One region of the Mesorhizobium sp. WSM4308 genome, then DNA from elsewhere that is predicted to be linked to it. Evidence: predicted binding sites of a transcription regulator. Region 1 holds the regulator's gene; each other region holds the start of a gene.
The links. Region 1 encodes LexA, which represses DNA repair genes until DNA is damaged. Its sites were predicted from a motif close to TGTTCNNNNTGTGTTCNG; they were not measured.
Positions count from the first base shown of each region.

Region 2: the regulator LexA is predicted to act here: its motif matches at 4,676-4,693, upstream of CK227_RS31340 (single-stranded DNA-binding protein).
Region 3: the regulator LexA is predicted to act here: its motif matches at 6,154-6,171, upstream of parE (DNA topoisomerase IV subunit B).

Region 1 covers NZ_NSFW01000013.1:143,232-153,445, reverse strand. Annotated here, with positions in the region: gene CK227_RS23590 (LpxI family protein) at 1-741, shown strand, start outside; gene lpxB (lipid-A-disaccharide synthase) at 734-1,906, shown strand; gene gltA (citrate synthase) at 1,939-3,267, opposite strand; gene gltX (glutamate--tRNA ligase) at 3,451-4,875, opposite strand; gene CK227_RS23570 (ComEC/Rec2 family competence protein) at 4,978-7,434, shown strand; gene lexA (transcriptional repressor LexA) at 7,428-8,165, opposite strand; gene CK227_RS23560 (GntR family transcriptional regulator) at 8,541-9,314, opposite strand; gene CK227_RS23555 (ABC transporter substrate-binding protein) at 9,468-10,214, shown strand, end outside.
Region 2 covers NZ_NSFW01000022.1:72,442-82,655, forward strand. Annotated here, with positions in the region: gene uvrA (excinuclease ABC subunit UvrA) at 1-2,056, opposite strand, end outside; gene CK227_RS31320 (hypothetical protein) at 2,758-3,057, opposite strand; gene CK227_RS31325 (ATP-dependent Clp protease proteolytic subunit) at 3,140-3,745, opposite strand; gene CK227_RS31330 (SRPBCC domain-containing protein) at 3,768-4,238, opposite strand; gene CK227_RS31335 (metalloregulator ArsR/SmtB family transcription factor) at 4,253-4,567, opposite strand; gene CK227_RS31340 (single-stranded DNA-binding protein) at 4,794-5,312, shown strand; gene CK227_RS31345 (OsmC family protein) at 5,442-5,867, shown strand; gene CK227_RS31350 (MarC family protein) at 5,894-6,523, opposite strand; gene CK227_RS31355 (VOC family protein) at 6,625-7,002, opposite strand; gene CK227_RS31360 (hypothetical protein) at 7,035-7,565, opposite strand; gene CK227_RS31365 (AraC family transcriptional regulator) at 7,651-8,535, shown strand; gene CK227_RS31370 (ParB-like protein) at 8,499-9,122, opposite strand; gene CK227_RS31375 (SulP family inorganic anion transporter) at 9,119-10,214, opposite strand, start outside.
Region 3 covers NZ_NSFW01000018.1:51,400-61,613, forward strand. Annotated here, with positions in the region: gene CK227_RS28265 (type II secretion system F family protein) at 1-655, opposite strand, end outside; gene CK227_RS28270 (CpaF family protein) at 660-2,081, opposite strand; gene CK227_RS28275 (response regulator/pilus assembly protein) at 2,078-3,292, opposite strand; gene CK227_RS28280 (hypothetical protein) at 3,328-3,597, opposite strand; gene CK227_RS28285 (type II and III secretion system protein family protein) at 3,602-4,987, opposite strand; gene cpaB (Flp pilus assembly protein CpaB) at 5,078-6,004, opposite strand; gene parE (DNA topoisomerase IV subunit B) at 6,242-8,299, shown strand; gene CK227_RS28300 (FUSC family protein) at 8,344-10,214, shown strand, end outside.

The DNA.
Region 1 (10,214 bases):
CGTCTGCCGGAATTGTGCCGGTACGAGCATGAGACCCTTGCCCTGGAGGCGATAGGCTCGCTTATTCCTTTGCTCAAACGCCACCGGATTACCCATCTGGTGCTTGCCGGCGAGATCAAGCGCCGGCCAAGGCTGACGCATCTGCGCCCAAGCCTTAGCCTGCTGGCGGTGATACCAATTGTTGTCATGGCGCTGGCGCGTGGCGACGATGGCTTGCTGAAGGTGGTGGCGCGCGGTCTTGAGGCGCGAGGGATTAAGGTCATGGGCGCCCACGAGATCGTGCCGAGCCTGGTCGCCGCCGAAGGCGTCTTGACCAAAGCGGCGCCGCAGAAATCGGATTGGCGCGACATCGAGGCAGGCTTTGCGGCGGCGAAGGCCATCGGGGCGCTGGATATCGGCCAGGCGGCGATCGCGGTCGGCGGCCGGGCCATCGCGCTCGAGGGTATCGAGGGTACGGCCGGATTGCTCGACCGCGCCAAACTGCTGCGTGGCCACGGCCGCATCGCCGGCAAGACCCGCGGCGTCCTGGTCAAATGCGCCAAGCCTGGCCAGGAACTGCGCGCGGACCTTCCGTCCATCGGGCCGCAGACGGTCGAAGCCGCCCATGCGGCGGGGCTTGCCGGCATTGCCGTCGAAGCGGGGCGCTCGCTGATCCTCGAAGGCTCCGCGACTCTGTCGTGCGCCAATGAACTTGGCTTGTTCATCGTCGGCCTGGCCGCAGCGGAGCCCACGCATGGCTGACAAGGGGCTGAAGATCGCGATCGTCGCCGGCGAGGAATCGGGTGACCTGCTTGGCGCCGACATCGTGCGCTCGCTCCGCCAGATAACAGGTCGCGAGGTGCAGCTTGTTGGCCTCGGCGGCCGGCATCTCAGCGAATTGGGCCTGGTGTCCCCCTTTGATGCCGGTGAGATCGCGCTGATGGGTTTCAGTGCCGTCCTGCGCGATCTGCCGCGTCTCATCAGGCGGATCGGTCAACTGGCCAAAACCATCGCCGAGGAAAAGCCGGACTGCCTGGTCACCATCGACAGTCCGGACTTTTCCTTGCGCGTCGCCAGGAAGGTGCGGGCGGCCAATCCGTCGATACCGATCATCCACTATGTCTGCCCGAGCGTCTGGGCCTGGCGGCCGGGCAGGGCGGTGGCGATGAAGCCCTATGTCGACCACATCCTCTGCATCCTGCCGTTCGAGGTGAAGGAGCTCGACCGGCTGGGCGGCCCGCCGGGCACCTATGTCGGGCATCGCCTGACGCATGATGCGGGCGTTCTTGCCGCCCAGAAGGCGCAGGCCTTGCCGCGCGATCTTACCCAGGACCGGATCAAGACATTGCTCGTCCTGCCGGGCTCGCGGCGCGGCGAGGTACGGCGGCTGATCGAACCATTCGGCGAGACCGTGTCGATGCTGCGCGCGCGCGGGAATCGGCTGCGACTGCTGCTACCGACGGTTCCGCATGTCGCCGATCTCGTCAAATCCTCGGTCAACCGTTGGGACGAAAAACCCGAAATCATCGTTGATCCGCAACGCAAATGGCAGGCTTTCGGCAAGGCCGACGCCGCGCTGATCGCATCGGGAACCGTATCGCTGGAACTGGCTTTGGCTGGTGTGCCGATGGTGTCGTCCTACAGGCTCGATCCGGTCGCCCGTGCAGTTGCGCCGTATCTTGTTTCGGTCTGGTCGGCGCTGCTGCCCAATCTCATCTCGGATCGCGCCCTTATCCCGGAGTTCTACAACGAGTACGTCAAGCCGAACAATCTGGCTCGCCAACTGGAAGCGTTGTTCGCCGACAGCGGCATGCGCGCCTGGCAGAAGGACGGCTTTGCCGAGATCGCGCGGCGCATGGCGACGGACAGGCCATCGGGTGAGATCGCGGCGGGCGTGGTGCTGCGCCATCTAAAAAAGGCGCCCTGAGAGGCGCCTTTTTATGATCTAGACAGCTTCGGTCAGCGCTTGGCGATCGGCACGTAGTCGCGCTCCGGCGCACCGGTGTAGAGCTGGCGCGGGCGGCCGATCTTCTGGCGCGGATCCTCGATCATCTCCTTCCACTGCGCGATCCAGCCGACGGTGCGGGCGACCGCGAACAGCACGGTGAACATCGTGGTGGGGAAGCCCAGGGCCTTCAGCGTGATGCCGGAATAGAAGTCGACATTCGGATAGAGCTTCTTCTCGATGAAATAGGGATCGGTCAGCGCGATCTTTTCCAGTTCCATGGCGATGTCGAGCAGCGGATCGTCCTTGATGCCGAGTTCGCCCAGCACCTCGTGCGCCGTCTTCTGCATGATTTTCGCTCGAGGATCGTAGTTCTTGTAGACGCGGTGGCCAAAGCCCATCAGCCGGAACGGGTCGTCCTTGTCCTTGGCGCGGGCGATGAACTCCGGGATGTGATCAACATGGCCGATCTCGCCCAGCATGTTCAACGCCGCTTCATTGGCGCCACCATGGGCCGGGCCCCACAGGCACGCAATGCCGGCGGCGATGCAGGCGAACGGGTTGGCGCCCGAAGAGCCGGCGAGGCGAACCGTCGAGGTCGAGGCATTCTGCTCGTGATCGGCGTGCAGGATGAATATGCGCTCCATGGCGCGCGCCAGCACCGGGTTGATCTTGTACTCCTCGCACGGCACGGCAAAGCACATATGCAGGAAGTTTGCCGCGAAACCGAGATCGTTCTTCGGGTAAATGAAGGGCTGGCCGATGTGATACTTGTAGGCCATGGCCGCGATCGTCGGCATCTTGGCGATCAGACGCATCGAGGCCACCATGCGCTGGTATGGGTCCGAGATGTCGGTGGAGTCGTGATAGAAGGCCGACAGCGCGCCGACCACGCCGCACATGACTGCCATCGGGTGAGCGTCGCGGCGGAAGCCGGTGAAGAAGCGCGACATCTGCTCGTGCACCATGGTGTGGCGCGTCACGCGGTAGTCGAAATCGTCCTTCTGCGCCTTTGTCGGCAGTTCACCGTAGAGCAGGAGGTAGCAGACTTCGAGGAAGTCACCGTGTTCGGCCAGCTGGTCGATCGGATAGCCGCGGTGCAGGAGAATACCGGCATCGCCGTCGATGAAGGTGATCTCGGACTCACAACTTGCCGTCGAAGTGAAGCCGGGGTCGTAGGTGAAGGCGCCGGTCGTGCTGTAGAGCGAGGCGATGTCGATGACGTCGGGTCCGACGGAGCCGCTTCGCACCTTGAATTCATGGGTCTTGCCGGCGAATTGAAGCGTTGCGATAGCCTCTTGGTTCGCGCCGCCCACATCCAGTTTTTTCGCAGCTTCGGTCATTGCAAACTCCTTGTTGTTTCCTCATGCCGGCAAAGGCAAATTCTGCAGAGCGACACGTCGAAATCACCGCAATGCGCGTATTCGCCACCGCATTTTAGGAGGTGCGTGCCAGATTGGGCCAAGGCCTAATGTTGCACTGCGAAACGCCCCTTTCAATGCCAATCTTCTTGGGCCAGTTCGCTCCTAATCGATTTGATCCGCTATGCGCGCCAGGCTTTCCTCGCGCCCAAGCACGGCAAGCACGTCGAACACGCCGGGCGAGGTGCTTTTGCCGGTCAGCGCGGCCCGCAACGGTTGGGCCACGGCGCCAAGCTTGTGGCCACCGGCCAGCGCATAGTCGCGGATCGCGGCTTCCGCCGCGGCCGCCGTCCAGTCGCTCGACAGCCCATTCAAAGCTTCGTGAGCGCCGCGCAGGATTTTGCGGGCACCGTCATTGAGCAGGAGGGCCGCCTTCTCGTCGACCGGCAGCGGGCGCGTGGCGAACAGATAGGCCGCGCCATCGACGAGTTCGACCAGCGTCTTGGCGCGCTCCTTCAGGCCCGGAAGCGCCGCCAGCAACTGCGCCTTGTTGTGTTCGTTGAGGCGCGCGGCCATCGCCGGGCCGCCCTCGAGATAGGGCAGGGTGGCGATGAAGATGTCCAACAGCTCCGCGTCGGCCATGCGCCGCATATGCGCGCCGTTGATGGCTTCCAGCTTGGCGAAATCGAAGCGGGCAGCGCCCTTGTTGACGTCGCCGATATCGAACCAGGAGATCATGTCCTTGATCGACATGATCTCGTCATCGCCATGACTCCAGCCCAGTCGCGCCAGATAGTTGAGCAGTGCCTCCGGCAGGTAGCCCATGGCTCGATAGGCTTCGACGCCGAGCGCACCATGGCGCTTCGACAGCTTGGCGCCATCGGCGCCATGGATCAGCGGGATGTGCGACATAGACGGCACGTCCCAGCCCATGGCGTTGTAGATCACGGTCTGGCGGGCGGCATTGGTCAGGTGGTCGTCGCCGCGGATGATGTGCGTGACACCCATGTCATGATCGTCGACGACGACGGCATGCATATAGGTCGGGTTGCCGTCCGAACGCAGGATGATGAAGTCGTCGAGATCCTTGTTGGGGAAGCGCACCTCGCCCTGGACGCGGTCATGGACGATCGTCTCGCCTTCGGTCGGCGCCTTGATGCGGATGGCGCCCTTGACGCCCGCAGGCGCCTCCGAGGGGCTGCGGTCGCGCCACTGGCCGTTGTAGCGCGGCGGCAGGCCCTTGGCCCGTGCTGCCTCGCGCATGGCTTCGAGCTCGGCCGGCGTTTCGTAGCTGTAATAGGCCTTGCCCATGCGAACGAGTTCTTCGGCGACCTCGCGGTGGCGCGGCGCGCGCTCGAATTGCGAGACCGCGTCGCCGTCCCAGGTCAAGCCGAGCCAGGTGAGGCCGTCGAGGATGGCGGCCGTCGCGGCGGCGGTCGAACGCTCGCGATCGGTGTCCTCGATGCGCAGCAGCATCGTGCCGCCGGTGTGTTTGGCATAGAGCCAGTTGAACAGCGCCGTGCGCGCGCCGCCGATGTGCAGATAGCCGGTGGGCGAGGGGGCAAAACGAGTGACGACCTTGTCGGACATGAAACTCTCGGAAACCATCTGAAGCGGGGTGCGACTGCGCGGACTTTCGCGCGTCGCGCGTTCATGTAGCATAGGGCGTCAGCGGTGCAAGGGGCAGACCCGATGGCTGGACGAGGCCGGGGCTCGGAACAGGGCGAGGACGCTGGTGTTGGCGTCAGCGAACGGTCCCTGTTTGCGATTCCGCCGCCAGTCTCGCAGCCGCTATCGCCTCTGGTGCCGGGCTCCGATCGTCAACCGCCGCAGGCGGATATGCCGGCGACACTTCCGCCGCCTGCTTCAGGCCGGATTGTGCGTGTCCGGCGGCGACTCGCCCGGGTTTCCTGGCCTCGCCTGCGCCATGGTGCGGCGACGGCAGCGGAGCTCGAGCTTGACCGGGGCATCGCCTTCCTGCTGGTGCCGGTTTGTCTGGCCGCTGGAGCGATCGGCTATTATTCGCTCGCGGCGGAGCCTGATTTTGCAAAGCCTGTCGCGGTCGTCGTGCTGATGGCGGTCTGTGCGCTTGTTTCGCGCTCCTGGCCGAAAACCCATCTGGGCTTCATGGCGGCATTGTTGTGCGCGCTTGGCCTGCTTGTCGCCAAGGTCGAGACATGGCGGGCGGGCACCCAGATGCTGGGTTCGGAAATCTCGACGCAAGTGACCGGCCGCGTCGTTTCGCTCGACCGGATGGAGACCGGCCGCATCCGGCTGACCGTCGACGTGACGTCGACCGCACGGCCGAAACTGCGTTATGCGCCGGAAAGGGTCAGGCTTTCGGCGCGAGATATCCCGGCGGAAATGACCGCCGGCTCCATGGTCACCGGCTACGCTAAACTGTTGCCGCCGACCGGCCCGGTGCGGCCGGACAGCTACGATTTCTCCTTCGACAGCTATTTCGCCGGTATTGGCGGCAGCGGCTTCTTTCTCGGCAATCCAAAGCTTGTCCCAGCCACGGACGACGAGGTGCCGCTCACGGCCCGCCTTTTCTCGGGGATAGAAAATGCTCGTGAAGCCATTGCCGACCACATCAGGGCCAGGGTTGGCGGTGCCGAGGGTGAGATCGCGGCGGCGCTGATCGTCGGTGTGCGGGCCGGCATTCCCGATGAAATCAACGAGGCGATGCGGCGCACCGGCATCTATCACATCATCTCCATTTCCGGGCTGCATATGGCGCTGGTCGCCGGCACCATCATGGGGCTGCTGCGCGGTGCCTTTGCGCTGTTTCCGGACTTTTCCGCGCGTCGGCCGGTGAAGAAATATGCGGCCGCCGCCGCCCTGTTCTCGATCGCCGCCTATCTCGTCATTTCCGGTGTCGTCGTTGCCGCCGAACGCAGCTTCATCATGCTGGCGGTGATGCTTGTTGCCGTCCTGTTCGATCGCGCGGCACTGACCATGCGCAACCTCGCCATCTCGGCGATCGCCGTCATTGTGGTGTCGCCGCATGAGGTCGTCGGCCCAAGCTTCCAGATGTCGTTCGCTGCGACCGCCGCGCTGGTCGGCGCCTATGCCGGCTGGGCGGATCACCATGCGGGAAAAGCAAGACCGCCACCGCCAAAGCGAACTCTGCCGGGTTTTCTCACGCGAAAATTCCTGCTGGCGACGGGCGGGCTGGCGATGACCTCCATCATCGCCGGCTGCGCCACGGCGCTGTTTGCCATCTGGCATTTCCAGCGTGTGTCGCCGCTCAGCCTGTTCGCCAATCTGGCCGTCATGCCGATCGTGTCACTGATAGTCATGCCTTTCGCTGTTCTCAGTTCTCTTGCGATGCCCTTTGGTGCCGACGGCCCCTTCCTTTACGTGATGGGCAAGGGCCTGACCGCAATGATCACCATATCGGCGTGGATATCGGAACGCTCCCCGGTCGATGCGGTCGGGCTGATTTCGCAGCGATCCGTGCTGCTGGTGACCATCGCCCTGGTCATCGCGACGATGGCGACGACCTGGCTGCGGCTCGCGGCAGTGCCATTCGCGCTTGCCGGCCTGCTGACAGTATCGGATACGCGCACCCCGGATGTGCTGATTTCCGAAGATGCGCGGTTGGTGGCGCTGCCGATCGGCGGTGGAGAACTCGCGGTCAGCCGGGCTCGCCCGAACGAGTTCACCGTCGACAATTGGAAACGCGCGCTGGTGTCCGAAACCATCGTCGTGCCGGAGATGTTCGACAGGGCGGACGGGCAATTCGACATTGCCGATGCCGTCAATCTGCCGCCGGGAGCACCGTTCTACTGCACGGATGGCGTCTGTCTTGCACGGCACCCGTCGGGTGCGATCATCGCGCATGTCGAAGACCGCAAGGATACCTGGAAAGCCTGCGGTTTCGCCGACCTGATCGTCGTCAATGACGCGACGGGCTATGATGCCTGCCACAATCCGCTGGTTCTTGTCGTCACCAAACGGCAACTTGCCCGCAAAGGCAGTGCCGCCGTGTTCTTCGACCGCCAATCGGCAACTGGCCCGCCAACCGTCAGCTTCGCGGTGGACGGGCCGTATCGGCCTTGGCACGAGCAACGAAAATTTTCGCGTGAGGCGAGGGGGCTGGCGCCCTATCAAAAACCCGAAAAGACGGCCGCTCCTGCTCAGTAACGCCGGATCAGCCCGACAAGCTTGCCCTGCACCTTGACCCTGTCTGGCCCGAAAATGCGCGTCTCGTAGGCCGGGTTGGCGGCTTCAAGGGCGATCGAGGCGCCCTTGCGGCGGAACCGTTTCAGGGTTGCTTCCTCCTCGTCGACCAGCGCCACGACGATCTCGCCCGGGCTCGCCGTGTCGGCGTTGCGGATGATGACCGTGTCGCCGTCGAAGATGCCGGCGTCGATCATCGAGTCGCCCTTGACCTCCAGCGCATAGTGCTCGCCACCCATGATCATGTCCGGCGGCACCGAGATCGAATGCGTCTGGTGCTGGATGGCATCGATCGGCACACCGGCGGCGATGCGGCCCATCACTGGGATCGACACGGCGGAAACCGCATCGTCATCATTGCCGGCCGCAGGCAAGCGCGACTGCGCCGGCTTGATCTGGCGGCCAAGACCGCCCTGGCCGAGGCTGCCCTGGATGACGCTTGGCGAGAATTTCTTTGCCGCGTTAAGGCCGGGCGCGATCGAATCCGGCAGCCGCAGCACTTCCAGTGCCCGCGCCCGGTTGGGCAGCCGGCGGATGAAGCCGCGTTCCTCCAGTGCCGTGATCAGGCGATGGATGCCCGACTTGGAGGCGAGATCGAGCGCTTCTTTCATCTCGTCGAAGGACGGCGGAATGCCGCTTTCCTTGAGCCGTTCATGAATGAACATCAGCAGTTCATGTTGCTTGCGTGTCAGCATGGCGGCCCCCCGAGGCATTGAACGAAGGGTTTGAATCAGAATCGAAAAACAAACCCAGAACAAACACTATCTGTTCCAGTTGTGTTCCGCAACTGTTTAAAGTTTAATGAATTTGTTAACGCGTCTGAAATTTTTTGACCGGGGCAGAGGGTCGCGATCAATGATTTCCCTGCCGGTACGCGCATTGAAATCGTTTCGGTTAATGGCCTGTGGCCTAGCCCTGAACGCGGTTTGGCATCAGGTGTTTGGGAGGCGTCTGCGGGGCGGATTTGAGCGGCGTATCGATCCATTCCGGCAGAACGAAACGAAACCAAAACGCCAACGATCGTGAGTTCAGGCCGGCACGGCCACGTGGATCCGGACGCCGCGGAAGCATCATCCGGAAACCGCTTTCAGGCTGCCGGCGCGCGCGGTGTAAGTGTTGGCGCCGTTGTCTTCGCTGTGGACATAGACATGCAGCGTGTAGCCGATATGCGCCGTCATCAGCGCCTTTGCCCGCTCTACATCCCGATCGAGCGCCGCTTCCATGATCGCGGTGTGATGCTCGATGGCGATCGCCTCGCGCAGCGCGTCCATTGCCTCGCCGTAGCCGTCCTTCAGGCCGGCCGCCGCCCGCAAAGTCGGCGCCAGGCCGAGAAACCGATGATGCCGACGCAGCTGATCGGCGATCGTCGAGCGGAAGCGCAACAGCCAGTTTGCCGTCGCCGCGCTCAGCAGCGCCGCATGGAAGGCCTCGTGGCTCTCGTCCCATTTGTCGACGGCCGCATCGGAAGGGTCATCGACCGCGGTTTTGCAGCGGGAGAGCCGGTAATGAGCGGTGACGACCGCATCCTCCCATTCCCTGCCGCCGTTCGCGATCGATTCCAGGAACAGCGGCATTTCGACAACCATCCTTGCGCGCGCCAGGTCCTCGAGCTCGGCGCGCGACACGGGAGCGACGGCAAAGCCGCGATTGCTGATGGCAGTGACCAGGCGTTCGGCTTCAAGTCGGGACAACGCTTCACGCAGCGGCGTCCAGCCGACGCCGTATGTGCCGCGCAGCGCGCTCAGCTTGAGCGGCGCCCCCGGCATGAGGCGGGTGGTCAGGATATCGCGCCGCAGCAGCTGATAGGCCGCTTCGGTCTTCGTGGAATTGTTCTGATCCTGCATCGCGGTCGGTCCATCATCAGCCTGTGAAAATTATATATGAAGGGGAAGTATGGCAAGAATTATATATAATGTTTGACACGCGGCGAGGGACTGACCATGATCGCCGCAGTTGCCGTCCTTGAGAGCGGCGCTGATCAAATCTGGGAGGAAATGATGTTGAAGTCGAAATCCGTTTGGCTGTCGGGATTGGCCCTGGCAGGCGCGTTGATGGTCAGCGTCGGCAGCGCCGCAGCCGATCAGATACGCATCGGCATCGCCAATTTCGGCGAGCATCCGCAGCTCAATGCCGCCATAGCGGGCTTCAAGAAGGCACTGACGGACAACGGCTTTGTCGAGGGCAAGGACGTCGTCTACACCGAAAGCCATACCAACTTCGATGCATCTCTGGTGCCGCAGATGATCGCCAAGCTGCAGGCGGAGCAGCCCAAGCTGATCTACACCATCACCACGCCGGTCTCGCAGATCGCCAAGAAGGCGCTCGCCGGTTCCGGGATTCCGATCGTTTTCGCCGCGGTCACCGATCCAGTGGCGGCCAAGCTGGTGCCGTCGTGGGACGCCGGAGACGAAGGCATGACCGGCGCCAGCGATCTACAGGATGTCGCCGCGGTGATGGCCTTCACCAAGAAGCTGCTGCCGAACGCCAAGCGCTTCGGGGTGCCCTACAATCCGGGCGAGGCCAATGACGTTGCCCTGATCGAAAAGATCAAGGCAGCGGCACCCGCCGCCGGCTTTGAGGTCGTCGAAGTCGGCATCGACAACGTCAATGACATCCAGCAACGCATCGCTTCGCTCGCCGGCAAGGCCGACGTGATCTACGGTCCGGCCTCGAACCTGATCCAGCCGGCGATCGCCGCCGTCTCCGCGGCCGCGCGCCAGGCGGGAATCCCGGTCGTCAACTCC
Region 2 (10,214 bases), on a different contig from region 1:
CCATGATGCGGCGCGAGGCTGCCTTGAACAGCGTCTCGATCAGGAAGGTCGACTTGCCGCCGCCCGATACGCCGGTGACGGCGGTGAAGGTGCCGAGCGGGATTTCGGCAGTGACGTTCTTCAGATTGTTGCCGCGCGCGCCGACGATTTTCAGGCGCCGGTTCTTTTTCGCCTCACGCCGGACCCCGGGGGTGGCTACTTCAAGCGCGCCCGACAGGTATTTGCCGGTGATCGAGTTGGGATTGGCCATCACTTGCTGCGGCGTGCCCTGGGCGATGATCTCGCCGCCATGGATGCCGGCGGCCGGACCCATGTCGACGACATAGTCGGCATGCAGGATGGCATCCTCGTCATGTTCGACGACGATGACGGTGTTGCCGATGTCGCGAAGGTGCTTGAGCGTATCGAGCAGGCGCGTGTTGTCGCGCTGGTGCAGGCCGATCGACGGCTCGTCCAGCACGTAAAGCACGCCGGTGAGCCCCGAGCCGATCTGCGACGCTAGGCGGATGCGCTGGCTCTCGCCGCCCGACAGCGTGCCCGAATTGCGCGACAATGTCAGATAATCGAGCCCGACATCGTTGAGGAAGCGCAGCCGCTCGCGGATTTCCTTCAGCACGCGCACCGCGATCTCGTTCTGCTTGTCGTTGAGCTGCGCAGGCAGGTCGGTGAACCATTTGTCGGCGTTGCGGATCGACTGTTCCGTGACTTCGCCGATGTGCTTGCCGCCGATCTTAACCGCCAGCGCTTCCGGTTTCAGCCGATAACCTTTGCAGACGGGGCAGGGCGTCGCCGACATGAAGCGCTCGATCTCCTCGCGCATCCAGGCGGATTCGGTTTCCTTCCAGCGCCGTTCGAGATTGGGGATGACGCCTTCGAAGGTCTTGGTCGTCTTGTAGGAGCGCAGGCCGTCATCATACTGGAAGGTGACTTCACGCTCGCCGGTGCCGCGCAGGATCGCGTCCTGGGCCTCGGCGCTCAAATCCTTGAACTTGTCGCCGAGCTTGAAGCCGTAGGCCTTGCCTAAGGCCTCAAGCGTCTGCACGTAATAGGGCGAGGTCGACTTCGCCCATGGGCTGACGGCGCCGTCGCGCAGCGACACGTTTTCGTCGGGCACGACGAGATTGGGGTCGATGGCGCGCTGGCTGCCGAGACCGTCGCAGGTCGGGCAGGCGCCGAACGGGTTGTTGAACGAGAACAGCCGCGGCTCGATTTCGGGAATGGTGAAGCCGGACACTGGGCAGGCGAATTTTTCCGAGAACAGGATGCGCTCATGCGTCTCGTTCTTCGATTTGTTGACCGAATCCTCGCCGGTCTGGCTGGAATCGAGCGGCCTGTCGGCGAACTCGGCCACCGCCAGCCCCTCGGCGAGCTTCAGCGCCGTCTCGATGGAGTCGGCAAGACGCGTGGCCAGATTGCCGCGTACGACGATACGGTCGACGACGACGTCGATGTCGTGCTTGTATTTCTTATCGAGCGCCGGAACATCGGATATCTCATAGAAGACACCGTCGACCTTGACGCGCTGAAAACCCTTCTTCTGCAGCTCCAGCAGTTCCTTGCGGTACTCGCCCTTGCGGCCGCGCACGATCGGCGCCAGCAGGAACAGGCGCGTGCCTTCCTCCAGCGCCAGCACCCGGTCGACCATCTGGCTGACCGTCTGGCTCTCGATCGGCAGGCCGGTGGCCGGCGAATAAGGTACGCCAACACGCGCGAACAGCAGGCGCATATAGTCGTAGATCTCGGTGACGGTGCCGACCGTCGAGCGCGGGTTCTTCGAGGTAGTCTTCTGCTCGATCGAGATGGCAGGCGACAGGCCGTCGATCTGGTCGACGTCGGGCTTCTGCATCATCTCGAGGAATTGCCGGGCATAGGCCGACAGGCTCTCGACATAGCGGCGCTGGCCTTCGGCATAGATGGTGTCGAAGGCCAGCGACGATTTGCCGGAACCAGACAGGCCGGTCATGACGATCAGGCTGTCACGCGGCAGGTCGAGATCGACATTCTTCAGATTGTGTTCGCGCGCCCCGCGAATGGAAAGGAATTTATGGTCGGCCATCGCCGGTCGCCGCCTCAGATCTGGAATTCGTGGGATTGGCGGGATTGTCCCAGCCATCCCCTATGTAGGTGTTTTTGCCGCCACGTCGAGAGACGCCACAATTCCCGACAGAAGTCGTTTAACCGTCTTTCGCGCGAAGGGGCAAGCAGAAAGAACAAAGGCCGAACGCGCTCCTGACAAAGCTGTGTAGAAACCTGACCTGTACGTAACCTCCCGGCGATCACAATTTTCCGTAACCGGCTATTGAAGGTTGACGTGGCCGGCTCACGGGGGCAGTCTCCCGGGGTCAGCGAAGCCGGCCGTCTTTCGATGGCCTCGCCGCCCCAAGGCGGCCTGCGAGACGCCGCAGGCATTTGCGATTTGCGCTTCGCTACGACAATGTCGCAACGGACACAGGAGCGGAGCATGACGCCACCGGACAGTCCCCAAGGGCTCCACGCCTCGTTGGAGCCGCGGCAGGCATAAGTGCCAGGGTTTAGCGTTTGCGCCACCCGACAAACCGTGACTTGCCGTATCCCCAAAATCAGAGACCGCTAGTCGGATCGTCGGCTGACGCCGCGTAGCATCCGAAATCAAACGCCGGCAGTACACTCCCGGCAAAATTTGGATTTGAGATCCAGAAAAGCCCCGTCCGTTTGCCTAGGGCACGGCGGGGCTGTTCTTTTGACGACATGGCTGCACCGGCCCCAGCGGAGGGCTGCTCACCTCGGCGGCTTAAACCCGCCCGTGGCCATATCGACCGTGATGGTGCCGGAAATCCTGACATCGGTATCGCCGATTTTGAACGTGCCGTTGCCGTTGCTGGGGAACGCATCGTCGGGTTCCGGCCGGGGACCCGGCTTGGCGATGCGATAATCACCGTTCACACCGGGCAGTGCGCGTTTCTGTGCCTGCGGTGCGCTGTCGCCGGCGAGGGCCATACCGCTCGCAAGGCTGGCAAAAGTGAGCACCGCTGCGACTATGAGGCGATGCGACGTCCTGGGCGAATGAGTGTCGATCATCCCGGGATTATAGGGACCAGCCGCTCCCGGAACCAGAGCGGTGTCGTCAAATCATCGACGGCGGGCAGAAATCCGAGCTGGTTCACGCTGCCTTTTTGCGCGTGTCGAAGACATGGTCGACAATGCCCCATGCCTGGGCCTCGCGGGCGGTCATGAAATGGTCGCGGTCGAGCGTGCGTTCGACCTCCTCATAGCTGCGGCCGCAATGCTGGGCGTAGAGTTCGGCCATATGGCGTTTGGTCTTGCCTATCCGCTCGGCATGGCGCTGGATGTCGGAAGCCTGGCCCTGGAAGCCGCCCAGCGGCTGATGCAGCAGAATGGTGGCGTTGGGCAGCGCGATGCGGCGCCCCGGCGTGCCCGCCATCAGCAGGAACGAACCCATCGAGGCGGCAAACCCCATGCACACGGTCGAAACCGGGCAACTGACATACTGCATCGTGTCGTAGATGGCGAACCCGCTGGTCACCACGCCGCCCGGCGAGTTGATGTAGAGCGATATCTCCTTGTCGGGATTGTCTGACTCCAATGACAAAAGCTGCGCGCAGACCAGCGCCGAGACGTCGTCGTTGATCTCGCCATTGATGAAGATGATGCGCTCGCGCAACAGCCGCGAGAAAATGTCGAAGGCGCGTTCGCCGCGGCTCGATTGCTCGATCACCATCGGCACCAGACTGGCAAGACCGCTCATTTTTCGTCTCCGATTTCCGTGTTCAGGCTGCAAGCAGCAGGGTGTTCGGTATGTTCGCGGCGACAGGCTTTGCGCGCCCGTCCAATCCAAGCGAAAGCCGGCAGCCGGCGCCCGCCGTGGCGACGGCGGGCATCGCTTTCCCTGCAAAACCGTCATGGACGATGCGCAGATGCGTGCCGCCGGAAACGGTGCGGGCGAGTGTGAAGGTAACGACACTGTCGAGCGGATCCCCGGCGTCGCCCGGCTGCTCTCGCCAGGAATAGCGCAGCAGGCGCTCCGGCTCGGCGTCGAGGATTTCGCATTCGATGGCAGCTTCGGTCCCGGCGAAGGCAAAACGATTGCCGATTTCCGGCCTGATGTCGTTCGGCATCATCCATGCGGCGAGCAATTCCGGCACTGTCAGCGCCCGCCACACTTTTTCCGGCGGTTCGGCAAGGTCGTATTCGAACTCGAGCACATCCGGGGAGGCTTTGCCCTGGGTCTTGGCGTTCATCGATCCCAAATCCTTCATTGATCCATGTCCTTCAAAACCGTCTTGAGCCTTTCGATGCGCTCCGGCCAGAAGGTCCGGTAGCGTTCGATCCAGGAGAGCAAGGGGGCGAGCCCCTGCGGATCGGCACGATAGTAGGCGTTGCGTCCGGCCCGCCGCTCGACCACGAGGCCGGCGCCGCGCAGCACCGCCAGATGCTGCGACACTGCCGGCTGCGACACCGTCAGGCCGCTGCGCAATTCGGACACGCTCATTTCAGCTGCGGCGAGGCGCTCGAAGACGGCGCGGCGCGTCGGGTCAGCCAAAGCGCGGAAAATCTCTGCTTCGATCATGACAAAAGCATAAGTCGATACTTATTGATTTGGCAAGCGCTGTTTTGAAACCCATATGTCAGGCTCAGGCACTGTTGCCATTCCTTGACAATCAGCGGCGGTGCATATAGGAACGAAAAGGGAACAAAAACCTTGTGGGAAAAGCCAGCCTTAGCAGGCGGCTGACGTCCGCAGCCTGTAAGGTGCTGCGACAAAAATTTGTTTCGGATGAGCGCGGAGAAAAATCATGGCGGGTAGCGTCAATAAGGTCATTCTGGTCGGCAATCTCGGCGCGGACCCTGAAATCCGCCGCCTGAACTCTGGCGAGCCGGTCGTCAACATCCGTATCGCCACGTCGGAAAGCTGGCGCGACAAGAATTCCGGCGAGCGCAAGGAAAAGACCGAGTGGCACAATGTCGTCATCTTCAATGAGGGCATCGCCAAGGTGGCCGAGCAGTATCTGAAGAAGGGCATGAAGGTCTATGTCGAGGGCCAGCTGCAGACGCGCAAATGGCAGGACCAGACCGGCGCCGACAAGTACACGACGGAAGTCGTGCTGCAGCGATTCCGCGGCGAACTGCAGATGCTCGACGGGCGCCAGGGTGAGGGCGGGCAGGTCGGCGGTTATTCCGGCGGCGGCAGCAGCCGCGGTTCCGATTTCGGCCAGTCCAGCCCGAACGAAAGCTTCAACCGTGGCGGCGGCGCCCCCAGGGGCGGCGGTGGCGGCGGTTCGTCGCGCGAACTGGACGACGAGATCCCGTTCTGATCGAAAGCAACATCAGACGGCTGAGGTCGCGTGATCGATGCCCCGAGGGTCCTGCATGGACTTTCGGGGTTTTGCATTGTTGATTTGGCCTGACAGCAGGCGCGGCGAAAGGACTGAAAGGACAAAGCGGTGAAGGCACGGATAAAATGGGTCGAAGAGCGCACCTTCGTCGGCGAGTCCGGCAGCGGCCACAAGCTGGTGCTGGGAACGGCACCCGGCCCTGAAGGCAAGACGCCAGGCCCGAGCCCGATGGAACTGGTGCTGATCGGCACCGGCGGCTGCTCGGCCTATGATGTCGTGCATATACTGGAAAAGGGTCGCGAGGCGGTCGAGGACTGCGTCGTCGAACTCGACGCCGATCGCGCCGAGACCGACCCAAAGGTGTTCACCCGCATCCACATGCATTTCATCGTCAAGGGCCGCGCGCTGTCGCCCGACAAGGTTCAGCGGGCGATCAATCTTTCGATCGAAAAATACTGTTCGGCCTCCGCCATGATGGCCAAGACGGCCACGATCACGCATGATTTCGAAGTCATCGACATCACCGCAAAGTAGGGCAGTGGGGCAGTAGAGACTGCCGTTCACCCCGCCATCAGCGCCTTGATGCCGTCGGCCACGAATTGCACGGCCAGTGCGGCCAGGATGACGCCGAGCAGGCGGGTCAGGATCGAGCGGCCGGTCTGGCCGAGGATGCGGTCGATGCGTTCCGACAGCACGAACACCAGATAGGTGATGGCGAGGCAGACGAGGATGATGCCGACAAGTGCTGCCTGCGCGGCAAAGCCCTGAAACGAGCCGGAGAGCAGCACCGTCGCCGAAATCGCGCCGGGGCCGGCGATCAGCGGGATCGCCAGCGGGAAGGCGGCGATGTTGTGGATCATGTCCTTGGTGATGGCGACGTCGCCGATCTTCTCCTTGCGGTCCTGTCGCCGCTCGAAGACCATCTCGAAGGCGATGAAGAACAGCAGGAAACCGCCGGCGACGCGGAAGGCCGGCAGCGTGATGCCGAACACCGACAGGATCGAGGCGCCGGCCACCGCGAACAGCGCCATCACCAGGAAGCCGATGACCGAGGCGCGGACCGACACCTGCTGGCGCTCCTCGCGGTTCATGCCGCGCGTCACGGCGAGGAACAGTGGCGCCAGGCCGGGCGGATCGATGGTCACGAGAATGGTGACGAAGGCATTGAACAGGCTGTCGAAACTCGGCATCGCTGACCCTCCCGCCGGGCCGAGCCCGTACCATGCCATTGGTAGAGCAAAGCCTGGTCGGTGGAAACTGTCAGGACCGCGAAACCACGGCTCTCGACGGGTCAGCCGGCAGCGCCGCAATAGGCCTCGAGGCGATAACCATCCGGGTCGATAACAAAGGCGGCGTAATAATTGTCGCCGTAGTCGGCGCGCGGGCCCGGCGCGCCATTGTCGCTGCCGTCTTCGCGCAAGGCAGCGGCATGGAAGGCATCGACGCTGTCGCGTGTCGGCGCGGCGAAGCAGAAATGCAGGCCTGATTTTTCGTTCGCCGGAACCGGCCGCGCTGCCTCGTTGACCCATAGCGCGACGCTTTCGGCGCCATAGCCGAGCGAACCCGGTGACTGGCTGAGGCAGGTGTAGCCGAGCGGCTTCAGCGCTGCGTCATAGAAGCGCTTGGAGGTGTCGGCGTCGCGAACACCGATCGAGATATGATCGAACATCGTTTTCTCCATTGTTACAAAGTGTTGCGGCGTCAGGCTGTTGTCGCTCGCCGTGCAAGGAACTCGACTTCGAGCCGCCATGTCGCGCCATTGTCGTGCGAGCGCTCGCCGAGCCAGCGGAAGCTGTCTTCGGTGATCCGCGAAAAGCTCCAGCGCACCGAGGAGCCGGTGCCGTCGGCACCGACCTGCACGATCGTATCACCTTTGGCGCGGCCGAGCTGGCGGCTGAAATACTGATTGCGCGGATCGCTCCAGAAAATGTGCCAGGCGTCCGCGCCGGGATCATAGACCCGCAGCGTCGTGCCGTAGAACGTCCACTTGCCGAGCGACGGCGAGGGGCCAGCATTGCGCGCGGGCAGGATCCAGACGTCCTGGATGGCGCGGCCTTCGAGCACCCAGCCGAAATGCACCTCGCCACGTCCGGTCAGCACGGTGCCGTCCTCGAGGTGACGCGAGGCCTCAAACGTCCAGGCGCCGACGAAGCGGCCGTAAAGGTTCAGTTTTTCGGCAAGCCCGTCGATCGGTCCGGGACTGTGCAGGGCTTCGGCAAAGGGGTCGAACATCGCTGCGGCCTCTTTCTGTCAGGAGACCGGGAGGAATAGGCGCTGACGGGGTTCTGGGCTTGGGAAAAATTGCTATATTTCGGCCATGACAGCGATGACCCGCACTCTCGCTTCCGGACCCGGCTGGCATGTGGCGGATGTGATCTGCACGGCCGGTGTGGGCGACCGCCCGTTCGAGGAGGCCCATCAGGATTTCTGTGTTGCAGCGGTCACCGGCGGCACGTTCCGCTACCGCGCGCAGCAAGGCACCGCCATGCTGGCGCCGGGCGCGCTGCTGCTCGGCAATTCCGGCACATGCTATGAATGCGGACACGAACATGGCAGCGGCGACCGCTGTCTCTCGTTCCATTTCAAGCCTGCCTACATGGAACGGATCGTCGCCGGTTTGCCGGGCGCGAGCACGCTTGCCTTCGATGCGCCGCGCCTGCCGCCTTTGCCGGCCTTGGCGCCGCTACTGGCCGAGGCGGAAGCCGCGCGGGAGACGGGCGACAGCGAGGCATTCGAGGAACTCGGTGTGCGCATCGCTGCTGCGGCTGTGGCCACGATTTCCGGCGCTACGTCCATCAGGCGCGGACCAAGCCGTCGCGATCAGAAACGGGTGGCCGAAGCCGTGCGGCGGATCGAACTGGATGCCGACGGGCCGGTTTCGCTGTCTGCGCTGGCGGAAGAGACGGCGACCAGCCCGTATCATTTCCTGCGTATTTTCCGGCAGGTTGCCGGCATGACGCCCTACCAGTTCCTGCTCAAGATCCGTCTCCACCGTGCGGCATTGCGACTGCGCCTGTCGGATGATGCGATCTCGGCGATCGCCTTCGACGCCGGCTTCAACGACCTGTCGACGTTCAATCGCCGCTTTCGACGCATCATGGGCGAGACGCCAGGCGATTATCGAGCCCGCCAGTCAAACGGCATCGCGCCTCGGCCGAAGCAGGCTCAATCCGAGGTCGGGCCGCACCAGCCCGGCAGATAGTCCGCGTCCTTGCCCTTGGCCAGGCTAAGTGCCTCTTTCATCGCCTTGTCGAAGTTCTTCGTAACCGCGTTGCGATCGATGCGCCGACGAAGGAAATCCGCCCAGATGAATTCGCTGAACGGCGTCGTGTCCTTGGCAAAGCCGCCCATCCGGCGCAGTTCGCCCGCCATGCTCCGGTAAGGATCGTCAATCAGTTCGCCGATTGTCTTCGGAATGGCCGAGTAATCGCGGCGCCGGCCGCTCTCATCGAACGGGTGCATCCAGCCTCTGTTATCGAGCACGAAAAGAAACGTGTCCTTGTCGAGCGCGGACAGGTCGCTGATCACGGCCACAAGCACGTCCTTGACGCCTTCCTCGAGCAGGGCGCGGGCGAGGTGATGGTGATCGGTGACGTAGCTGCGATTTTTGGGACCCAATACGACCGGCACCATGTGTTTGCCGAGAAAAGCGCCGGTCTTCTTCTTGGCGTCCTGCTCCCGGATCATCTGGCGCTTCAACGCAACTTCTCTCATGCCCACCGTTATCTGCGTCGGCCTCAGTCCCTCGACGGGAACCGGCGTCACAATGGGTTCTCGCGGGTCGATCATGACACTCCATCCTGTCCTTGCTGGTGCTGTTTTCCCGGACCAAGTGATTTGATCGCCGCGTCGACGCTGTGGAATATGCGCTGCGGTCCGACCATTTCAGCGATGCCGAACCGCGCCAGCGCCGCCTGGGCGCGCAGCGATTCCAGCCGCGCTATGGCAAAGACCGCGCCCGCCTTGCGGCAATGAAGGATGGTGTCGATCAGGGCCTGCGCGGCGGTGTAGTCGATCTCGACGATGTTGCTGGCCTCCAGCACGACCAGTTTCACGGTTTCGTCCCTGGCATCGACAAGGTCGCAAACGCCGCGCTTGAAGCGATCGGCATTGACGAAGGACAGTGGCGCCTGGAAGGCCGCGACCAGCACGCCCGGGAGTTGTTCGCCAGCGCTGGGCTTGGCCGGAGGCCACCAGACGGACGTGCCCGGCACCTGTTCGAGTTCGATCGGCTCCGTGCGCGTCGCGCTCCATATGCCATGCAGCAGCGACAGGCCGATGCCCACCGCCACGCCGGTTGCGATCGGCAACACCACGATTGCCGCCATGGTGACCAGGATCAACACGAATTCGACCGGCGCCTGCCGATAGACGCTGGCGAGCACCTTCCAGCGCAATATGTGCTGGGCAACGAACATCAGGACGCCGGCAAGGGCTGCCTGCGGAACATTGGCGAGCAGACCGCCGCCAAAGGCACCGAGCGCCAGCACGATGGCCGCGGCAATGAGGCCGGACAGTTGCGAGCGGCCACCCGACTGGGAGACGATGGCCGTGCGCGGCGGGCTGGCATTGACGGCAAAGGCGCCGAACAGGCCCGACAAAATGCCGCCGGCGCCGACGCCGATGAAATCGCGGTTGACGTCGGGTGCGTCGTCCTGCTGCGAGGCAAAGGACCGCGAGGTGGCGGCCGTCTGCACCATGACGACAATGGCGATCAGCAGCGCCAGTGGCACCAGCGCCTGGATATCGTCGAGGCTGGCCTCCGGCAGGTCGGCTCGCGGCAGGCCGTTTGGCAAGGCGCCTAGCACCTCGACGCCGCGATCCCCGAGGCCGAAGACGACGACCGCAAGCGTGGCAAGCACCATGCCGATCAAGGCGCCG
Region 3 (10,214 bases), on a different contig from region 1:
TGAACAGCGGCAGATCCTCATGGCCGACCCTGTCGAACAGCGAATTCAACGCCGAGACCAGGTCGGAACCATAGGTCACCTCATCGGCGATGACGCCGAACTCGGTACCGATCGGATCGGGCATTTCGCGCGACACCATGGCGATGGCCACCGGCACGGGGTGACCGGCCTTGAGGCCGCGCGTGATCAGCTCCAGTGCCTCGGGCAGCTGCATGCCAAAGCGCTTGAGCCGACGCTTGCGCTTGGAGCGCATCACCATCACCGGCACCAGCGGCATCAGCACGACGAACAGGAGAAGCCCCATCAGCAGCGGCAAGCCATGCCAGATGGCGACCAGGGCCGCGGCCATCGCCACGCCCGAGGTGATCATCAGGAATTTCGACAGCGGCATGATCATGCCCGACTGCGTGCGCAGCGCGCGGAACCGGTCCGGCGAGAACAGCGAGGTGCCGGCGTCGAGGCCGCGCTCCTTGCGCAGTTGGATCAGCACCTGCTCCTGGCTGATCTTGCTTTCCTGCAGCTTCATGCGCCGGTTGATGGCGGTGCGTTTGTCGCTGCGTCCGGCATAGAGGAGATAGCAGGCCTCGGCGATCATGATGCCGGTAAGTGCAGCCCCGGCATAGACGACATAGATTGCGCTCAACCCGTCGAACACCTGGCTACTCCTGCGGCCGGCCGGGTTCGAAGTACCGTCCGGGAAACTCGATGCCCATGGCGCGCAGATCCTCAAGGAAGCGCGGCCGGATGCCGGTCGCCTCGAAATAGCCGAGGATGCCGCCATCGGCATCCATGCCGGTGCGTACGAAGCGGAAAATCTCCTGCATCTGGATGACGTCGCCTTCCATGCCGGTCACTTCGGCGACGCTCGTCACCTTGCGCTTGCCGTCGGAAAGCCGGGTCAGCTGCACGATGATGTCGATGGCGCTGGCGATCTGGCTGCGGATCGACTGCACCGTCATCGGCATGCCGGTCATGCCCAGCATCTGCTCGAGGCGCGAAATGGCATCGCGCGGCGTGTTGGCGTGGATCGTCGCCATCGACCCTTCATGGCCGGTGTTCATCGCCTGCAGCATGTCGAAGGCCTCCTCGCCACGGCACTCGCCGAGGATGACGCGGTCGGGGCGCATGCGCAGCGCGTTCTTGACGAGATCGCGCTGCTTGAGTTCACCATGGCCCTCGATGTTGGCGGGGCGCGTCTCCATGCGCGCGACATGCGGCTGCTGGAGCTGAAGTTCGGCCGCATCCTCGATGGTGATCAACCGCTCGTCTTCGGGAATGAAGGCCGACAGCGCGTTGAGCATCGTCGTCTTACCGGTGCCGGTGCCGCCCGAAATGATCGTCGTCTTGCGGGCGTGGACGGCCGCCGCCAGCACCTCGGCCATGTTCTGGGTGATGGCGCCGAATTCGACGAGCTTGTGCAGGCCGAGCTTGTTCTTGGAGAATTTGCGGATCGACACCAGCGGCCCGTCGACGCCGACCGGGCGGATGGCCGCGTTGAAGCGCGAGCCGTCCAGCATGCGGGCATCGACCATCGGCTGCGATTCGTCGACGCGGCGGCCAACCGCAGCGACGATTTTGTTAATAATTCTAAGCAGATGCGCCTCATCCTTGAACGGGATATGGACCTGCTGCAACTTGCCCTTCTTTTCGATGAAGCAGTTCTGGTGGCCGTTGATCAGGATGTCATTGATGTCGGGATCCTTGAGCAAGGGCTCGAGCGGACCAAGGCCGACCATCTCGTCGACGATATCGTCGACCAGCGCTTCGAGTTCGGCGGTGTTGATCGCCATCCGCTCCTGGCGGGTTTTTTCCGAAACGAAATCATGCACCTGACGGCGCATCTCCTCCTTGGGCAAGCGCTCCAGCGCCACCAGGTTGATTTCCTCGAGCAGCATGCGATGAATGCGCACGCGTGCATCGAGCACCTTGTTGGCGTTCTTTGCCGGCGCGACATCCGGCTTTGCCGGCAAAGCCTTCCGGCTGGTCGGGATGACGACCGCATGATGCGCGACCGGCGTCGACTCCGCCGGGCGCTGCGGACGCGCATCGCGGTTCTGCAGGGTGGAAAAACGGCTGGTCATCCGGCCTTCCTCTTCAAGAAGCCCTTGCCGAGACCGAACAGCGACTTCGATTTGGCTCCGGTCGCGACCGCCTCCTCCGGCAGGATGATCTTCTTCAGATCGTTGACGACATTGGCATTGGGATCGATCTCGTGCAGCGGCACGCCGCGGTCGACCGCCTCGCGCACCAGCCGGTAATTGTTGGCGATGCCGCCGACGAAATGCTCGCCAAGGATCTCCTGGACATCCGCCTGCTTGATGCCGTTGTCGAACATCTTCTGCTCGAAACGGTTGACGATGACATTCGGCTTCACTTCCTTGCCGGCGGTCTCATAGACCGCCTGGATCAGCCTTTGCGTGTGGCGCAGGCACGGCACCGTCATTTCGGCGACGATATAGAGCTTGTTGGATCCAAGCAGCACGGTCTCCGTCCAGGGAAACCACGTGCGCGGCATGTCGATGACGACATTGTCGAAATAGGCCGAGACGAGGTCCAGCATGCGCACCACGACGTCGGTCTTGAACGAGCGCATCTCCGCCGGATGCGTCGGTGCGGCCAAAACGCAAAGCCCGCTGGCATGCTTGGACAGCATCACGTCGAGCAATTGCCGGTCGAGGCGTTCGGGCTGGTTTTCGATCTCGGTGATGTCGAAACGCGGCTCGAGGTCGAGATATTCGGCACAGGCGCCCTGCTGGAAATTGAGGTCGACCACGCAGGTCGAGGCGCCGCGCGTCACCGAGTGATGCAGCTGGAACGCAGTCTGCAGCGCCAGCGTCGTGGTGCCGACGCCGCCGGCGGCCGGCATGAAGGTGTAGATCTGCGACTCGGTGTTTTCCTCACGCCCCGGCCCTTGCAGGGCCCGCACCACCGAGCGCACCAGATCGGCCGTGGTGATCGGCTTGACCAGGAAGTCCGCGACCTTGAGCTGCACCAGGATGCGGACGGCGGCGGCGTTGAACTCCTGGGTGACCACGACCACCGGCGCCTTGCCCTCCAGCCGGCGCATGACGCGCTGCAGCGACTCGACCTCCTCCAGTCTCGCCGCGTCCATGTCGACGATGATGGCGCCGAAGTCCGCTTCTTGGATCTCGCCGCGCAGTTCGGTGACATTCTTTTCCACTGTCGAGAGCTGGATGATCTCGGAGGCGGCGAATGCGGTCCGCGTGTCCTGCACGAAGGTCCTGTCCGTCGATACGAGCAGGATCTTCTTGGTCTTGATGCCGTTTGCCATTTTTGTCAGCCTGTGAGCGCGATCGCCCTTTGGGGTCAGTTGCCCGTGGTCTGTTGCGAAGCCTTCGTAGCGGCGGCCTGATCCGGCGTGACCGGCACGGCGTCGCCGCGCTTGGCAGGCACGAGAAGCCTTGTGTTCTGGACGCCGTACTTCCAGGGATCGACCATCTGCATGACGGTGTTGGCGGCCTGGGCGTCGCCGGAGCCCGGCGTCACCCCTTCGGTGCGTATGTAATCGTCGCTGGTGCAGCCGCCGGCCAAGCCGGCAAGAAGCAAGGCGACACTCGATTTCAAGGCCACACGCATGGCTTCAGTCCTTCGGCAGGTCGAGGAAGTGCCCGACCGTGGTGGCGGGAGCGGTCCGTGCGGCGCTGCCATCGGCCAGTGCCAGCGCCCGGCCAGTGTCCGACGCCTTCACCTCCTCGGTGTTGTTGAGGAAATAGTCGACATTGCTGGCCGGCCGCGTGCCGTCGGTCGGCTCGACCATTTTCTTCGACGGATCGACCGGCTTGACCAGGTAGGGCGTGACGATGATGACCAGATCGGTCTCGCGCCGCTGATAGGATTTCGACGAGAACAGCGCCCCGAGCACCGGCATCTTTCCGAGGCCGGGAATGCGCGACGTGGTGATGTCGTTTTGCGACTGCAGCAGTCCGGCGATCATGAAGCTCTGGCCGTTCTTGAGATCGACCGAGGTCCTGGCGCGGCGCACGATGAATCCCGGCACCGAGATGGTGCCGATGTTGTAGGAGGACGACGCATCGATCGAGGAGACTTCCGGCGCGATGTCGAGGCTGACCAGCCCATCCTTGAGGACGGTCGGCGTGAAGTCCAAGCTGACGCCGTATTTCTTGTAGCTGACGGAGATCTTGCCGTTGTCTTCAGAGACCGGGATCGGGAATTCGCCGCCGGCCAGGAAGCTCGCCGTCTCGCCCGAGCGGGCGATCAGGTTCGGTTCGGCCAGCCGGCGGGCGAGGCCGCGCTCTTCCAAGGCCTTGATGGCGATGTCGATCGACACGCCGTTCGATAGCAGCCGGCCGATGATTTCACCGGTTCCGGCCGTCGGCACGGTTCCTGGGTCGAGCGAAACATCGCGCCCGCCGAAACCGTAGGCGAAATTGGCAGCGTATTTGGCACCCAGATCCTGCCCCGCCTGGCGGTTGATCTCGACGAAGCGTACGTTGAGCTGAACCTGCTGCGACGACGAGATGTTGACCGAGTTGATCACTTCCTCGGTGCCGGAAAAGCGCGTTGCGATCTTGTTCGCCTTTTCGGCGGCGACCGCATCATCCGCCTCGCCCGATAGCACGACACGGCCATTGGCCGAGCCGACCTTGATCTTGGCGTCCGGCACGCTGGCGCGGATGGTGCTGGCCAGTTGATCCGTGTCGAGCGTCACTTCGATGTCGACGGTGCCGACGAGTTGCTTCTTCTCGTCGAACAGCGCAATGCCGGTTGTGCCGAGATTGTTGCCGAGCACATAGAAGGATTTGTCGGTCAGCGGATTGACGTTGGCGATCTCAGGATCGCCGATGACGATCTGGTAGAAGGCGGCACTCGTCACGATCGTCTTGGGCTTGCCCTTGGCGACCTTGATCGACGCATTCTTGGTCGCCGAGACATAGACGATGTCATTGTCCGCCTTGGCCAGGCCGGGCAAGGCGAGCATCCCGCCGGCAACCAGCGCAGCAGCCATCGCCAAGGCGCGCGCAAAGCGCGATCGGTCCATCATTCGATATAGGGTACGCATCAACATTGCCCTGTCCCGTCCGGTCCCCACCGGCTTTTACTTCTGGTCCCGCTCAGGAACCTGATATTCCTCGGCCTTCGTGCCGCGCGTCACGATGACCGTCTTGAATTTCGGCTTCTCCGGCTCCTTGGTCACTGCGTCGAACAGCGAGCCGGCCGCGGCCTGAGCCTTGGCCGCCACCGATCCGCCAAAGGACGAGATGGTGGTGACGCCGTTCTTGCCGTCGCCGCCTTCGCTGGCGGAGCGCAGCGACAGCGACAGCGTGCCGACGGTGCGGGCAAGCGCCACTTTCTGCGCGCCTTCGGTCGTCACTTCGATGGTCACGGAATTCGTGATCTGCGGCGTCGTCTGGCGCTCGTCGGCACCCTGGCCGACACTCAGCACCTTGGCGTCGGCAACGACGATCTCGGAGGTGACGGTCGAACCGGCCGCGCCTTGCGCGTTCTTGGCGACTTCCTGGATTTCGCCGGCATCGCGCGTCAGCACCACATCGACGCGGTCGCCCGGCGTGACGAAGCCGCCGACACCGGCGATCTCGTCGGTGCGGATGGTCACCGCCCGCATTCCGGGCGTCAGCATGTTGGAGAGCGTGGCGCGACCGTTCGGTCCCGACAGCTTGGTCAGCAGCAGCGGCTCGTTGACCTCGATCGGCGACAGCACGATGCGATTGCCCTCGCCGAGCAATCCGTCGATGGTGGCAAAGGCACCTTGCGGCAGCGAATCCTGCGGCCAGGGGATCTCGATCAGCTTGGCGCGGTCGAGTTCCTGGCCGTAGCGCAGCGGCGCTTTCGCCACCACGATGGTCTTGAATTCGATCCTGGGCGCTACCGGAGCCGCGATCGACGCCGTCTTCTCTTCGGCATCGGCCTTGGCCTGGCTCTTGACCCAGAAATCCGCGGCAAAGATCGAGATCGCGCCGAAAACGGCGGCGATGCCGATCATCGTTATGGCCTTGCCCCTCACGCCGAAACCCCTGATGCCCGTCGTTTCTTGTTTTGTTAGGCTCACGCTAGGCGGGTTTGTTAAAGAAACAGGAATCTTGAAAGGCGGCATTCGACCTATTTCCGCCCGCTTGGTTATCGAATGGTTTTAGGATAAGACGGGTCAAATCCCCGAACGTAACAGGAACCTCCGTCGCTTGGCGCTGAAAAGCGTGGCAGTATCGACGGGTGATTCGCAGCACCGGACCCTATGGCAGGCATGGACGACAACAACGATCTCTTCGGCAATATGGACAAGCAGCCGCAGCCGGTTCGCTCGCCGGCGCGCCCGGCCGACCCGCTTGTGCAGGCAGCAGCCAAGCGCCCGGCCGCGACCAAGGATGGCAGCGAGGGCTATAGCGCCGCCGACATCGAGGTGCTGGAAGGCCTGGAGCCTGTGCGCCGCCGGCCAGGCATGTATATTGGCGGCACCGACGACAAGGCGATGCACCATCTGTTCGCAGAGGTCATCGACAATTCGATGGACGAGGCGGTTGCCGGCCATGCCACCTTCATCGATGTCGAGCTTTCGGCCGACGGGTTTCTGACCGTTACCGACAATGGCCGCGGCATCCCGGTCGATCCGCATCCGAAATTCAAGAAGCCGGCGCTCGAAGTCATCATGACGACGCTGCATTCAGGCGGCAAGTTCGACTCCAAGGTCTATGAAACCTCCGGCGGCCTGCACGGCGTCGGCGTTTCCGTGGTCAACGCGCTGTCGGATCATCTCGAGGTCGAGGTCGCGCGTGGCCGGCAGCTCTATCGCCAACGCTTTTCGCGCGGCATTCCGGTGAGCGGCCTGGAGCAGCTTGGCGAGGTCCACAACCGGCGCGGAACGAAAATCCGCTTCCATCCCGACGAGCAGATCTTCGGCAAGGGCGCGGCCTTCGAACCGGCGCGGCTCTACCGCATGACGCGGTCGAAAGCCTATCTGTTCGGCGGTGTCGAAATCCGCTGGACCTGCGATCCCTCGCTGATCAAGGAAAAGGACCAGACGCCAGCCAAGGCGGAGTTCCATTTCCCTGGCGGCCTGAAGGACTATCTCAAGGCGTCGCTCGGCGACGACTTCCAGGTGACGCGGGAAATTTTCGCGGGAAAAAGCGAAAAGCAAGGCGGCCATGGCTCGCTCGAATGGGCGGTGACCTGGTTCGGCGGCGACGGCTTCATCAATTCCTACTGCAACACCATCCCGACCGGCGAAGGCGGCACCCATGAGGCCGGCTTCCGCAACGTGCTGACGCGCGGCTTGCGGGCCTATGCCGATCTCGTCGGCAACAAGCGCGCCTCGATCGTCACCTCGGAAGACGTCATGATCTCGGCGGCCGGCATGCTGTCCGTGTTCATCCGCGAACCCGAATTCGTCGGCCAAACCAAGGACAGGCTGGCGACGATCGAGGCAATTCGAATTGTCGAGACCGCGATCCGCGATCCGTTCGACCATTGGCTGGCCGACAATCCGCAGGAAGCCTCGAAACTGCTGGAATGGGTGATCGCGCGCGCCGACGAGCGGGTGCGCCGGCGCCAGGAAAAGGAAGTGTCGCGCAAGAGTGCGGTGCGCAAATTGCGCCTGCCGGGCAAGCTCGCCGACTGCACGCAGAACGCGGCGGCCGGTGCCGAACTGTTCATCGTCGAAGGTGATTCCGCCGGCGGCTCGGCCAAGCAGGCGCGCGACCGCGCCAGCCAGGCAGTACTGCCATTGCGCGGAAAAATCCTCAACGTGGCCAGCGCCGGCAATGACAAGCTGGCCGCCAACCAGCAGATATCGGACCTGATCCAGGCGCTCGGCTGCGGCACGCGATCAAAGTACCGCGACGAGGATTTGCGCTACGACCGCGTCATCATCATGACCGACGCCGACGTCGACGGCGCCCATATCGCTTCGCTGCTGATCACCTTCTTCTACCAGGAAATGCCCGCGCTGGTGCGTGGCGGCCATCTCTATCTGGCGGTGCCGCCGCTTTACTCGATCCGGCAAGGCGGCAAGGTCGCCTACGCCCGCGACGACGCACACAAGGACGAACTCCTGCGCACCGAATTCACCGGGCGCGGCAAGGTCGAACTTGGCCGCTTCAAGGGCCTGGGCGAGATGATGGCCTCGCAGCTCAAGGAGACCACAATGGATCCGAGGAAGCGCACGCTTCTGCGGGTCGATGTGATCGACGCCGAGGCAGCGACGAAGGACGCGGTCGACGCTCTGATGGGCACCAAGCCGGAAGCCCGCTTCCGCTTTATCCAGGAACGTGCCGAATTCGCCGAGACGGAAGTGCTGGATATCTAGCCGCTGGCCAGTTTAGCTTGCGCTTCCGATAAGGAGACCGGCATGTGACCTGGGCGCGGCTGAAGGCCTATTTCGAGACGAGCCTGGCCGGGTGGACGCAGCCGACGCGCTCGGACTGGATTTTCGCCTTGCGCACCGTTTCGGCCGGCCTGATCGCGCTGCTCGCCGCCTATGCCCTCAAGCTCGACCACCCGCAATGGGCGATGATGACGGTGTTCATCGTCGCCCAGCCGGTCGCGGGCATGGTGCTGGCGAAGGGCTTCTACCGGTTGCTCGGCACGCTGGCCGGCGGGCTGGCGGCGATCGGCATCACCACTGTCTTCGGCACCAACCCATGGGTTCTGGTGACGGTGCTCGCCGTCTGGATCGGCATCTGCACCTTCGTTTCCTCACTGCTGCGCAATCCCGAAGCCTATGGTGCGGCTCTTGCCGGCTACACGGCGATGATCATCGGCCTGCCTGCCTTCGGACAGCCGCATCTGGTCGTCGATCTCGCTGTCGCCCGTTGCGCGGAAATCGTGCTTGGCATCGTCTGCGCCGGCGTGACCAGCAGGCTGATCCTGCCGAAACTGGCCAGCGATGCCATCATATCGCGGCTGAAGCGCTGCATTCTTGACCTTGCCACCTATGCCGCAGGGGCCTTCTCGGGAGGTGATACAGCGACACTTTCCGCACTCCATCGCAAACTCGTCGCGGACACCCAGACACTTGGCGAAATGCGCGCCTATGCCAGGCTGGAAGCGCCGAGCTTCGCGCCGCGTGCCCACCCGGTTCGGCGCACCATCGGACAATTGCTCTCGGCCCTGTCGGCGGCACGCGCGCTGCATTCTCACGCCGCGCCGAAAAACGCCGCCCTCATCCCGGTGCGTTCGGAATTGCAGGCCCTTGTCGGCGATCTGGCGGCAAAGCCCGGCGCACTGGACGATACGGCACCCTGGGTGGAACGGCTCGACGCGATCTCGGCCAAGGCCCGGCAACTGCCCGATGCCTCGGTCGACCAGGGCGACGACAGGGTCGGCACCATCACGCGCCTCACCATCGCCGCCGATTTTGCCGAGGCGCTCAAGCAGGTGCTGCGCGGGCTCGATGCCTTGCGCGCGCCGGTCACACGTACCGGCCGCGCCAGCAGGCAGCCTGCGCTGGTGGTGCACCGCGACTACCCCGGCGCATCGCGCAATGCCGTGCGCGCTGCCCTTGCCACCTTGCTGGTCGCGGCCTTCTGGCTGACGACGAAATGGTCCGAGGCAGCGGGTACGGTCATTCTCGTTGCCGTCGTATCCAGCCTTTTCGCCGCTCGCCCCGATCCGGTGCAGGTGTCCTGGGGCTTCTTCAAGGGAACGCTGCTTGCCCTGCCCTTTGCCTTTCTCATAGGCCAGATAGCGTTGCCCGCCCTGCCCGGCTTCGGCTGGTTCGTCCTGTTTGTCGTGCCGATCCTGGTGCCGACGGCGCTGGGCATGGCCAATCCGCGCTATGTCGGCGTGGCCACGGCCTTCGCCATCAACTTCCTCGCTTTCCTCAGTCCGCATCAGGCGATGACCTACGATCCTGGCCCGTTCTTCGCCGGCTCGGCGTCCGTGCTGGTTGGTATCCTGCTGGCCATCGGCGTCTTCATTGCCGTGCTGCCCGCCGATCCGTGGCTCGCGGCAAACCGCATCGTGCGGGCCATGCGCGAGGATTTGGCACGGCTTTGCCTGCACGAGCGCGTGCCGAGGCGTTCAGCCTTCGAAAGCCTCGCCTATGACCGCGTCAACCAGCTGATGCCGCTGGTGCAGAACTCCGGCAGGAAGGGCGAGGCGGTGTTGGGCGGCGGCGTTGCTGCCGTGACGGTCGGCCTGGAGATCCTGAGGCTGCGCGGCACAAACCAAAACCATGCCATCCCGTCCGAAACCGCACTTTCGATCGCCAATTTCCTGAG